DNA from 2 places in the Allobosea sp. 10N428 genome. Region 1 is predicted to be linked to the other one. Evidence: riboswitches for the same ligand, from Rfam matches in the RefSeq annotation. Region 1 holds a riboswitch; the other holds the start of a gene.

What was found. A riboswitch is a leader RNA that binds a small molecule or an ion and turns the genes downstream of it on or off. The one in region 1 is predicted to bind cobalamin.
Region 2: it holds a riboswitch for cobalamin, as region 1 does, so the genes downstream of both, AC1DDA_RS20270 (ribonucleoside-diphosphate reductase subunit alpha) here and AC1DDA_RS14260 (CbtB domain-containing protein) in region 1, are expected to answer to the same signal.

What each region holds. Positions count from the first base shown of each region.
Region 1 covers NZ_JBFTIC010000004.1:34,160-39,323, reverse strand. Annotated here, with positions in the region: gene cobW (cobalamin biosynthesis protein CobW) at 1-273, opposite strand, end outside; gene AC1DDA_RS14270 (DUF1636 family protein) at 278-667, opposite strand; gene AC1DDA_RS14265 (CbtA family protein) at 706-1,449, opposite strand; gene AC1DDA_RS14260 (CbtB domain-containing protein) at 1,462-1,638, opposite strand; cobalamin riboswitch at 1,675-1,860, opposite strand; gene cobU (bifunctional adenosylcobinamide kinase/adenosylcobinamide-phosphate guanylyltransferase) at 2,008-2,520, shown strand; gene cobO (cob(I)yrinic acid a,c-diamide adenosyltransferase) at 2,520-3,128, shown strand; gene AC1DDA_RS14245 (aspartate/glutamate racemase family protein) at 3,427-4,152, opposite strand; gene AC1DDA_RS14240 (saccharopine dehydrogenase family protein) at 4,149-5,164, opposite strand, start outside.
Region 2 covers NZ_JBFTIC010000007.1:32,741-37,904, forward strand. Annotated here, with positions in the region: gene AC1DDA_RS20270 (ribonucleoside-diphosphate reductase subunit alpha) at 1-1,783, opposite strand, end outside; cobalamin riboswitch at 1,894-2,095, opposite strand; gene AC1DDA_RS20275 (short-chain fatty acyl-CoA regulator family protein) at 2,204-3,622, opposite strand; gene AC1DDA_RS20280 (isocitrate lyase) at 3,756-5,164, shown strand, end outside.

The DNA.
Region 1 (5,164 bases):
CAGCGCCGGCACGAAATCATCGGCGACGGTGCAGCAGATGCAGCCATTCGGCAGCTCGACCACGTCCTCGTCGCTGCAGCCGGCGATGCCGCAACCCTTCAGGAACTCGCCGTCGAAGCCGAGATCGCCGAACTCGTTGACGAGCACGGCGAGCTTCTTGCCCTGCGCATTCTCGAGGAGATGGCGCACCAGCGTCGTCTTACCGGCGCCGAGGAAGCCGGTGATGATCGTGCAGGGCGTCTTGCCCAGGTTCGTGGTTTGCGGAGCGTTCATGATGTCATCCTTGCTGGCGCGCCGGCAAAGGCGGCACGCGTGCGACCACGCCCTTGCGGAAGGACTGCGGCCGCTCTTTCCAGGGAACGATGCCGTTGGCGCTGGCGGCATAGGCCTCCGCCGCGCCGACGATCTCGTCGAGATGGGTGTCGGTGTCGAGATCGCCGATCAGATAGGTCCATTTGCCATCGGCACTGAGCGCGATGGTGCAGGGCCGCTTGCAGACGGCGAGGCATTCGACAGGCAGCACCGGGATGGTGCTGCCCTTTGCTGCGAGTTGAGCGGTGAGACGCTCCGCGAGCGCCAGCCCCGGCTGGTCGTAACCCTCCGGGAGATCGGCGCGCGCCCGCCTGCAGGCCGTGCAGACATGGATAGTGAGGTCGCCCTCGGACATGACTTGCCTTTCGCGCGGAGCCGGAGGCTCCGCTGCCTTCAGCGCGCGAGCGCGGCGCGCCGGCTGGCCCAGGGCCAGAGCACGCCGACCATGAAGGCGGTGGCGAGCCAGAGCGCAGCCTGGATGCCGAGTGACAGAGCCGCGAAATGCGCCGCAACCTCGGCCGGCACCTTGCTCTCCGGCGCAGCCGGATGCGGGGCGCCGATCACATGCGGGAGCAGGATCACGACGACGGCCAGCAGCTTGAGCCAGGGCTGCTCGAAGCGCAGGAACAGGAAGAGCCCAAGCGCGGTGGCGATAGCGGTGACCAGCCACCAGAACTGCCGCTGCTCCAGCGCCGCGGAAGCCGCGCCCGGCAATTCCGGCGCGAGCCCCATCGCGGGGGCGAGCCCGAGCGCCAGGAAGCCGCAGGCGCCCCAGACCAGGGCGCTACGTTGGTCGATCGTATCGCCGGCCGCGATCATTCCCGCGAGCAGCAGCGCGGCGAAGCCGATTGCGGTCGCGATCGTCACTGCGCTGGTGAAGAGCGTGCGCTGGAGGCCGTCCTGCGGCTTCCATTCGGCATGGTCGTGGCCGGGCGCATCGCCAGCGGGGCCATGCGCGAGGATGATCTTCGCCTCGCCGTCGAAGGCCGCGAGCGTCGGCGCCTGCAGGTGCAACGCCGCCTCATAGGTCTCGGCCTTGAGGATCAGCGGGGTGGTGGTGACATGCTGGAGGGCGGCGACGATCAGCCCAGCCAGAAGCCCGGCCAGAATGCTGACCGTGAGAACACGCGTAACCATGGATGCTTTCCCTCAGTGGCAGGGGAAGGCGAGGCCGTGGCGGGTATCGTGCCCGGCGTTGTGAACGTTCGTCGAGGCCGCGAAGCCTGTCGTGTAGATCAGCGCGACGCCGATCACGAGCGCGGCGGCTGCTGCCTTGACGCGTTCCGAGACGCTGAGTTGGGTGGTGGAAACCGTAGCGGTGTTCATAGGGCTCTCCGTGGCCGCCCCGCCGGCAGCCGGTTGGATCGTTGCGGGTCGACGGCAGGTCTCCTGGCTCGCGGGTCTGATGTTCCCCACCGCCTTCCCGGAGCGAGCGCTCCAGTGGCCGATGGTGGGAAACACCCGCTTACAGTTGCGGGGGCAGCCGCGGTATCTCACCGCGTTCCCTTTTCACCTCCTTGCGGAGGCACCGTCATGGACCATCATTAGCTATCGGCGTGCCGCTGTGCAATGCAGTGCGCCGTGGCAGACACGTCATTCTCGGGCTTGACCCGAGAATCTCGTACAGGAAGAGGCTCGCCCTTTCGGATGGAGATGCTCGGGTCGAGCCCGAGCATGACGGCATAGGACTTTTCGATGGAATTGCCCCACCTCACCCTCGTCCTCGGCGGCGCCCGCTCCGGCAAGAGTCGCCATGCCGAGGCGCTGATCGAGGCTCGCCCGGCCCCCTGGACATATATCGCCACCGCCCAGGCCTATGACGACGAGATGCGGCAGCGCATCGCCGAGCATCGCGCACGCCGCCCGGAGGGCTGGCAGACCGTCGATGCGCCGCTCGATCTGGCCGAGGCCATTGCCGCCCAGCCGGCCGGCCGGCCCATCCTTGTCGATTGCCTGACGCTCTGGCTGACCAACCTCATCCTCGCCGAGCGCGATACGGTCGCGGCGCGCGAAGCCCTCATCGCCGCCTGCGAGCGCGCCTCCGCCCCGCTCGTCCTGGTCGGCAACGAGGTCGGCCTCGGCATCGTCCCGGAGAATGCGCTCGCCCGCCGCTTCCGCGACGAGGCTGGGCGGCTGCATCAGGCGCTTGCGGGGCGCGCCGGCCGCGTGGTCTTCATGGTCGCCGGATTGCCGATGCGAGTGAAATGATGACCGACACCGAAGACGCCGCCCGCCACAAGGCCAAGATGGAGAAGCGCAAGGCGGTGCAGGACGCCGAGGTCGCTTCCAAGACGGTCGAGAAGGGGCTGCTCATCGTCAACACCGGCCCCGGCAAGGGCAAGTCGACCGCAGCCTTCGGCCTGATCCTGCGCGCGCTCGGCCATGGCTGGCGCATCGGCGTGGTGCAGTTCATCAAGGGCGCCTGGTCGACCGGCGAGCGCAAGGCGCTCGAAGCCTTCGGCGATCAGGTCGCCTGGCACAGCATGGGCGAGGGCTTCACCTGGGAGACGCAGGACAAGGCCCGCGACATCGCTGCTGCCGAGCGCGCCTTCGCCAAGGCCAGGGAGCTGATGGCCGATCCCGAAATCCGGCTCGTGGTGCTCGATGAGCTCAATATCGCCCTGCGCTACGACTATCTGCCGCTCGCCGACGTCGTGGCGACGCTGGTCGCTCGCCGCGCCGACCTGCACGTCGTCGTCACCGGCCGCAATGCCAAGCCGGAGTTGATCGAGGCGGCCGACCTCGTCACCGAGATGACGTTGGTGAAGCACCACTTCGCCGCCGGCGTGAAGGCGCAGGAAGGCATCGAGTTTTAGGTCTCTCACTCCGCCCCATCTCGCGCGCCGATTGGCCCATGGCAGCGGCAGGCCGGGACACGGCGCGGGGTGGCGCAAGCCACCGTGGAGCCTGGATGCCGAGGCTGCGGCACATCTCCGCCTCCCGGTCCCGCACGAAACTTGCGTAGTCCCGCAGATGGACGCCATCGCTGAAGGCCGAGCGCGACCCCCGCATCTGCGCTGCAGTCTCGCGCCCAGCGACATGCCTGGTCCCGCCTTGCGGCGAGCACCTCAACCACTATCGAGGCCGAAAGCCAGCGGCGCTCCTCGTCAAACCTTAGCGGAAGCGCGGCGGCGCGATCGCATGCCCGAACCATTCGACGAACCCGATGACGTCGAAGACCGGCAGCCCGGTGGCAGCAGCGACCGCCGCCGAATGCGGCGGAAGATTCGTGCATTCGCAGAGGATCGCGCCGACATTCGGATGGCGGCGGACCAGAGCGCGGGCGGCTGTCACGACTTCTTCCTCGAGCTTTGCGACGTCGGACACGCCGCCGCGATTGCCATAGACCTGGCGGAACAGACTGTCCGGAGGCAGCCCCTCGATGGGAGTGTCGGGGCGCACCCCGACGGCGGCCAGATGGCGTGCCGTTAACGCCTCCGCTGCGAAGGTGAGGATGCCGACTTGCTGGCCGGCGGGCAGCATGGCCTCGATCAACGGTGCCTGCAGCAGGCTGCTCGTAGCGACGGGAACCGGGAGCGCGGCGGCCAGCTCTTGCTGCAGCAGCGCCAGAAAACCGCAGCTCGTGGCGATGCCGCGCACCCCGCAAGCGACGAGATCGAGGGCGGCGGCGATGAAGGGCTCGAGGAACTCTTCCGGGCGACCATGGACGATGGCCGCGGGATCGGCGCCGCGGACGACCCGGAACTCGACGGGGAAAGGCCAGGTGCGGCCGTTGCCGATATCGCCCGGCAGGCGTTGAAAATGGGTGTCGAGCATCAGGACCCCGATGCTCAGATCGTTCACAACCGCGCCCAGCCGTCCGGACCCAGAGCCGTTCATGGATGCACTCCCTGCAAAACGCGCCCGGAGACAGGTGCCGGCGTCTCGAAGAACCAGGCAAGGAAACGGTTTTCGCGCAGGAGATCTAGAGGGATGTCCTCCTGCGCAAGGAGGCCTTGGCGGCCTATTTGTCCGAGGCGCAACAGATCGAGCACCGCGGCGACATGGGAGGCAGCGGTGCGCCGCATGGCGCCGATCGCGGCTTCGCCGATCTCTATCGGCTCGACCTCGCGCAGGAAGTGTTCGTGGGGCGCACCATCCGCGTCGCGAGACGCTGCGGTGATCGAGATCAGCAGACGATCATCGGTGATCTCGGGCAGCGCGTTGAGGAAGAGATTGCGCAGCAGATAGACGCGGTCGCGCAATTTCAACTCGTCCAGCAGGAACGCCATCTGGTCGGCGTGCCCGGGATAGCGGATGGTATGCGAGGTCAGATTCCCCACCTTGCCGGCGAGGCGCTCGCGAAGCGTAGCCGGGATCGCGCCCGAGACGAAAACCTCGTAGTCGCGCGATCCAAGATGCAAGGGGCTGCAGCGGGACAGCGGCGCCAGCCCGGACTCGCGGCCGTCGAGGAGCGCAAGCGAGGCGCGCGTATATTCGCGCAGGGTGGCGTCGACATCCCAGACCAGCCCGTAGCCCAGGCGCCCGGCGGCCGTTCGCGGCAGAGCGCCGATCCGGACGTCGATATCCGGCAGGCCCGGGCAGCGCGAGGCGAGATCGAGAACCAGGCCCGAGACGAGCCCCGGCGAGATGCCGCATTGCGCGATGAAGCAGCCTGCGGCGGCGTTGGCCTCGCGCTGGACGGCTTCGAGCGCAGCTCCGTCATCGCCAAGGTCGAGATAGTGGCTTCCGCTGCGGCGGGCGGCCGCGGCCACCATGGGCATCGCCGAGGACGGCAATGCCGCGACCACGGCATCGGCCCCGGTCAGGAGCCGGTCGAGCTGGGCTGCGTTGGCCGGATCGGCTTCCGTCAGCGGCAGCGCAAGGTCCTTGGCTCGCCTGCGGCCGGGCT
Region 2 (5,164 bases), on a different contig from region 1:
TGTTGAGCGTGATCTCGGTGCAGAGGTTCGAGGAATGCACCACCCCGGCATGCTGTTGCGGCGAGCGCAGGTTGCAGGCGTCCTTGAAGGTGATCCAGGGATGGCCGGTCTCGAACAGCATGGTCAGCATGCGCCGCCAGAGATCGACAGCCTTGATCTGCTTGAAGACCTTGATCTCGCCGCTGGCAGCCTTCGCCTCATAGGCCTCGTAAGCCGCCTTGAACGGCTTGCCATAGAGATCGTGCAGGTCAGGCACCTCATCCGGCGAGAACAGCGTCCAGTCACCGCCGGCCTCGACCCGCTGCATGAACAGGTCGGGAATCCAGTTCGCCGTGTTCATGTCGTGGGTCCGGCGGCGATCGTCGCCGGTGTTCTTCCGGAGATCGAGGAACTCCTCGATGTCGACATGCCAGGTCTCGAGATAGGCGCAGACCGCGCCCTTGCGCTTGCCGCCCTGGTTGACGGCGATGGCGGTGTCGTTGGCGACCTTCAGGAACGGCACCACGCCCTGGCTCTCGCCATTGGTGCCCTTGATATGGGCGCCCAAGCCCCGCACCGGCGTCCAGTCATTGCCGAGCCCGCCGGAATATTTGGCGAGCAGGGCGTTGTCCTTCACTGCCTTGAAGATACCGTCGAGATCGTCGGCGACCGTGGTCAGGAAGCAGGAGGAGAGCTGCGGACGCAGCGTGCCCGAGTTGAACAGCGTCGGCGTCGATGCCATGAAATCGAAGGATGAGAGCAGATCGTAGAACTCGATCGACCGCGCCTCGCGATCGATCTCGCGGATGGCGAGGCCCATGGCGACGCGCATGAAGAAGGCCTGCGGCAGCTCGAAGCGGTTGCCCCGGACATGCAGGAAATAGCGGTCGTAGAGCGTCTGGAAGCCGAGATAGTCGAACTGGAGATCGCGCTCGGGCTTCAGCGCAGCCGCGATGCGGGAAATGTCAAAACGGCCGAGCTCAGGATCGATCAGCTCGTTCTCGATGCCGGTCTTGAGATAAGCGGTGAAGTACTCGCCGTACCCGGCGGCCATCTCTTCCTGCGTCGCCTGCTCGGCACTGCCGCGGACGAAGCTCAGCGCCTCGCGGCGGAGCTTGTCGAGCAGGAGGCGGGCCGAGACCTTGGCGTAGTTCGGCTCGCTCTCGATCAAGGTGCGCGCGGCCAGGATCGGTGCCAGCGCGAGTTCGTCGAGCGAGATGCCGTCATAGAGGTTGCGGCGCGCTTCCGTCAGGATTGGCTCGGCCGAGACGCCGTCGAGACCCGCGCAGGCCTCGCGCACGACCTTCTCCAAGCGGGCAGCGTCGAGCGGGACGAGCGTCCCGTCGGCGAGCTTCATGTGCAGCAAGGGCGCCGCGGAGGCGACAGGCTGCGTCTCGGCAACCGCCCTTGCCCGCTCCCTGGCACGCTCCTCGCGATAAAGGACATACGCGCGAGCGACCTTGTGGTGCTCGCCGCGCATCAGCGCGAGCTCGACCTGATCCTGCACGTCCTCGATATGGAAGGTGCGGCCGGTGGCGGCGCGGCGGGTCAGTCCTGCAACGACCTGCTCGGTCATTTCCGCGACGGCTTCGTGGATACGACGCGAAGCGGCGGCGTTCGATCCCTCGACCGCCAGAAACGCCTTGGTCAGCGCGACCGAGATTTTCGAAGGGTCGAACGGCGTCACCGCGCCGTTGCGCCGGATGACTTGATATCCGGGTTCACTGCCGGGTGCCTTCCTCTCCGAAGGATTCACGGCAAGGGAAACGGCGGCAGGCCGTTCGGCTTCGAGAGAAAGAGACATCGGCATCAACCCCAAATGTTGGGGGCAAAGGCCAGAGCGGACGCTTGGAAAGGGCGCACGACCTCGAGGATCGTGACCTGCCAGCGCACCACCGGGACACCCCGCCCGTGGACGTTCATGGTGTCGCGGCAGGTCTCCTGGCTCGCGGGTCAGCGCTCTCGTCCCGTCTTCCCAAGACCTTGCGGTCTCAGTGACTCAATCGTGGACGCGAACTCGCCGCTTACAGTTGCGGGGGCAGCGCCGGTGTCTCACCGGGTTCCCTCTTAGCTCTCGATCTTGCGATTCGAGAGACCATCGACCACCAGATCTAGTGGTCAACGCCGTTCCGGTGTCAATAGGTCGCTATGCCCTTCATTCGCGCTTTCGATCATCGCCGCCTTCGGCCGGGAAGGCATACCACAGCGTCCAGTATGATGGGCTTTACACGGCATTGTACGGCACGAAGCCGTGCATGCGCTCGTCGATGGCGAGCGGCTTGCCGATCGGCGGGAAAGCCCGCTGCGGGCAGTTCGAGCGTTCGCAGACCTTGCAGCCGGCGCCGATCGGCGTCGCCGCGCTCGGGTCGCCCAGATCGAGCCCCTTCGAATAGACGAGGCGGCTCGCATGGCGGATATCGCAGCCAAGCCCGATCGAGAAGGTCTTGCCGATGTCGCCATAGCCGCCAACCGCATCGTTCACGGTGCGGGCGATCCAGAGATAGGTCCGCCCGTCCGGCATCTGCGCGGTCTGCGTCAGAATGCGCCCGGGCTGCGCGAAGGCTTCGTAGACGTTCCAGAGCGGACAAGTTCCGCCCACCCGCGAGAAGTGGAAATCGGTCGCGGATTGCCGCTTGGAGATATTGCCGGCCCGGTCGACCCGGACAAAAAAGAACGGCACGCCGGGCGCCCCCGGCCGCTGCAGCGACGACAGGCGGTGGCAGACGGATTCGAAGCCGACACCAAAACGCCGGGCGAGGCGGTCGATATCATAGCGCTCGGCCTCCGCTGCATCGAGGAAGGTGCGATAGGGCATGAGCAGCGCCGCGGCGAAATGATTGACGAGGCCAATGCGGGCGAGCGCGTGCACCTCCGCCGCCCCGGCCGCAGCCTCCTCGGCCAGCCGCCCTATCGCCTCCTCCATTTCCAGGAAGCCGATCTGCGTGGCTATCTGGAAGGCGCGCTGTCCGGGATCGAGGAGAGCCGAAAGGTGAAGTCGGCGCTCCTTCGGATCATAGCGCCGCTGGGCCTGCCCCGCCATGTCGTTGGAGAGTTGGATACGGACGCCATGCCGGCGATCGAGGCGGCGGGCTAACCCCTCCGCTACCTGCCCGACCTTCAAATCCGCCGTATCGAAGATGCGCTCCGCCGCTTCGTCGAGTTCGGAAAAATGATTGTGGTGCGCGTAGAAGAAGTCCCGCACCTGCTCATGCGGCATCAGCGCCCGGAAGGTCGCCTCGCCGCCGCTGCCGAGCCCGAGTTCCCCCGCCATCGCATCGGCCCGCTCCAGCGCGTTGCGGTAGCGCCGATGCAGGGCGACGACCGCCCGGCCGAGCGCGGGCATGTTCTCCACCACCTCGCGAATCTCGCTGACACTCACGGAATCGCCATTGGCCGGATCGGCGAAGACCTCGCGCAGGTCGGCGACCATCCGCGCCTCATCCCCTTCCGAGAAGAGCTGGACGTCGACGCCGAAGACCGCGTTGATCTTCAGCAGCACCTGGACGGTCAGCGGGCGCAGATTCTTCTCGATCTGGTTGAGATAGCTCGGCGACACCTCGAGCGCCTGGGCGAGCGCGAGCTGGGTCAAGCCGCGCTCTTCGCGCAGGCGCTTGAGGCGGACGCCCGCAAAGACCTTCTTCATAGGCAAGTTCCATTCGCAAAATTCGCAAACAGGTCCTATGCCGTTCGCATTATTTCACATTTTCAATCATTTTGCGCTGCAGCAATAGCGAATATTGTGTGAGTCATTCTTATCAAACGAGAGGGCTTTCGCAATGGATGTGATCGGTTTCGACCCAGTCGCCGGACATCGCGGGACGAACACCGCCGCCAAGGCGCAGGCGGCTCCCCGCAAAACCTATTCGGAACTGAGGGCCGAGCTTCTGGCCCGCTATCCCTCCGGCTTCGGCCCCGGCGGCGTCGCGGTGGATGATATCGTGCAGTTGCGGCAGCAGAACAGCTTCGACACGCATCTCGACATCGCCCGCGCCATGGCGAGCGTGGTTCGCCGCGACATGGCGATCTACGACGCCGACCCATCGCAATTCACGCAGTCGCTTGGCTGCTGGTCGGGATTCCACGCCCAGCAGATGATCAAGTCGGTCAAGCGGCTGCGGGGCACGGCCAAGGGCGCGTATGTCTATCTCTCCGGCTGGATGATTGCCGGCCTGCGCAACCGCTTCGGCCACCTGCCGGATCAGTCCATGCATGAGAAGACGGCGGTCGCCGACCTGATCGAGGAGATCTATGTCTCGCTGCGCCAGGCCGACGAGGTCGCGCTGAACGACCTGTTCCGTGCGCTGAAGACGGCGCGGGAGGCGGGCGACGCCAAGGCCGAGGCCGAGGCGATCGCGGCCATCGACACGTTCGAGACCCATGTCGTGCCGATCATCGCCGATATCGATGCCGGCTTCGGCAACGAGCATGCGACCTATCTGCTCGCGAAGGAGCTGATCAGGGCCGGGGCCTCATGCCTGCAGATCGAGAACCAGGTCTCCGACGCCAAGCAGTGCGGCCATCAGGACGGCAAGGTCACGGTGCCGCGCGAGGACTTCATCGAGAAGCTGCGCGCCTGCCGCCTCGCCTTCGAGGAGCTCGGCGTGACCGACGGCGTTGTCGTCGCCCGCACCGACAGCCTCGGCGCCGGCCTCACCCAGAAGATCCCCGTCAGCCAGCAGCCGGGCGACCTCGCGGCGGAATATACGAAATGGCTCAAGACCGAGCCGGTGACGGCCGAGGCGCCGCTACGCGACGGCGACGTCGCGCTCTGGAAGGACGGCAAGCTCGTCAAGCCGGCACGGCTGCCCAACGGCCTGTTCCAGTTCCAGGAAGGCTCGGGGCGCGCGCGCGTCATCGAGGACTGCATCGCCTTCATCAACGACGGCGGAGCCGACCTGCTCTGGATCGAGACCGACACGCCCAACGTCAACGAGATCGCTGCAATGGTCGCTGAAATCCGCAAGGCGGCACCGAGCGCCAAGCTCGCCTACAACAACTCGCCCTCGTTCAACTGGACGCTGAACCTGCGCAAGCAGGTCCGGGCCGAATGGCTGAAGGACGGTCGCATCAAGGCCGAGGACTACCCGGACAACAATGCGCTGATGGGCCCCGATTTCGACGACAGCGCGCTCGGGCGCGAGGCCGATGAGAGGCTCGCCTGCTTCCAGGTCGATATCTCGGCCGA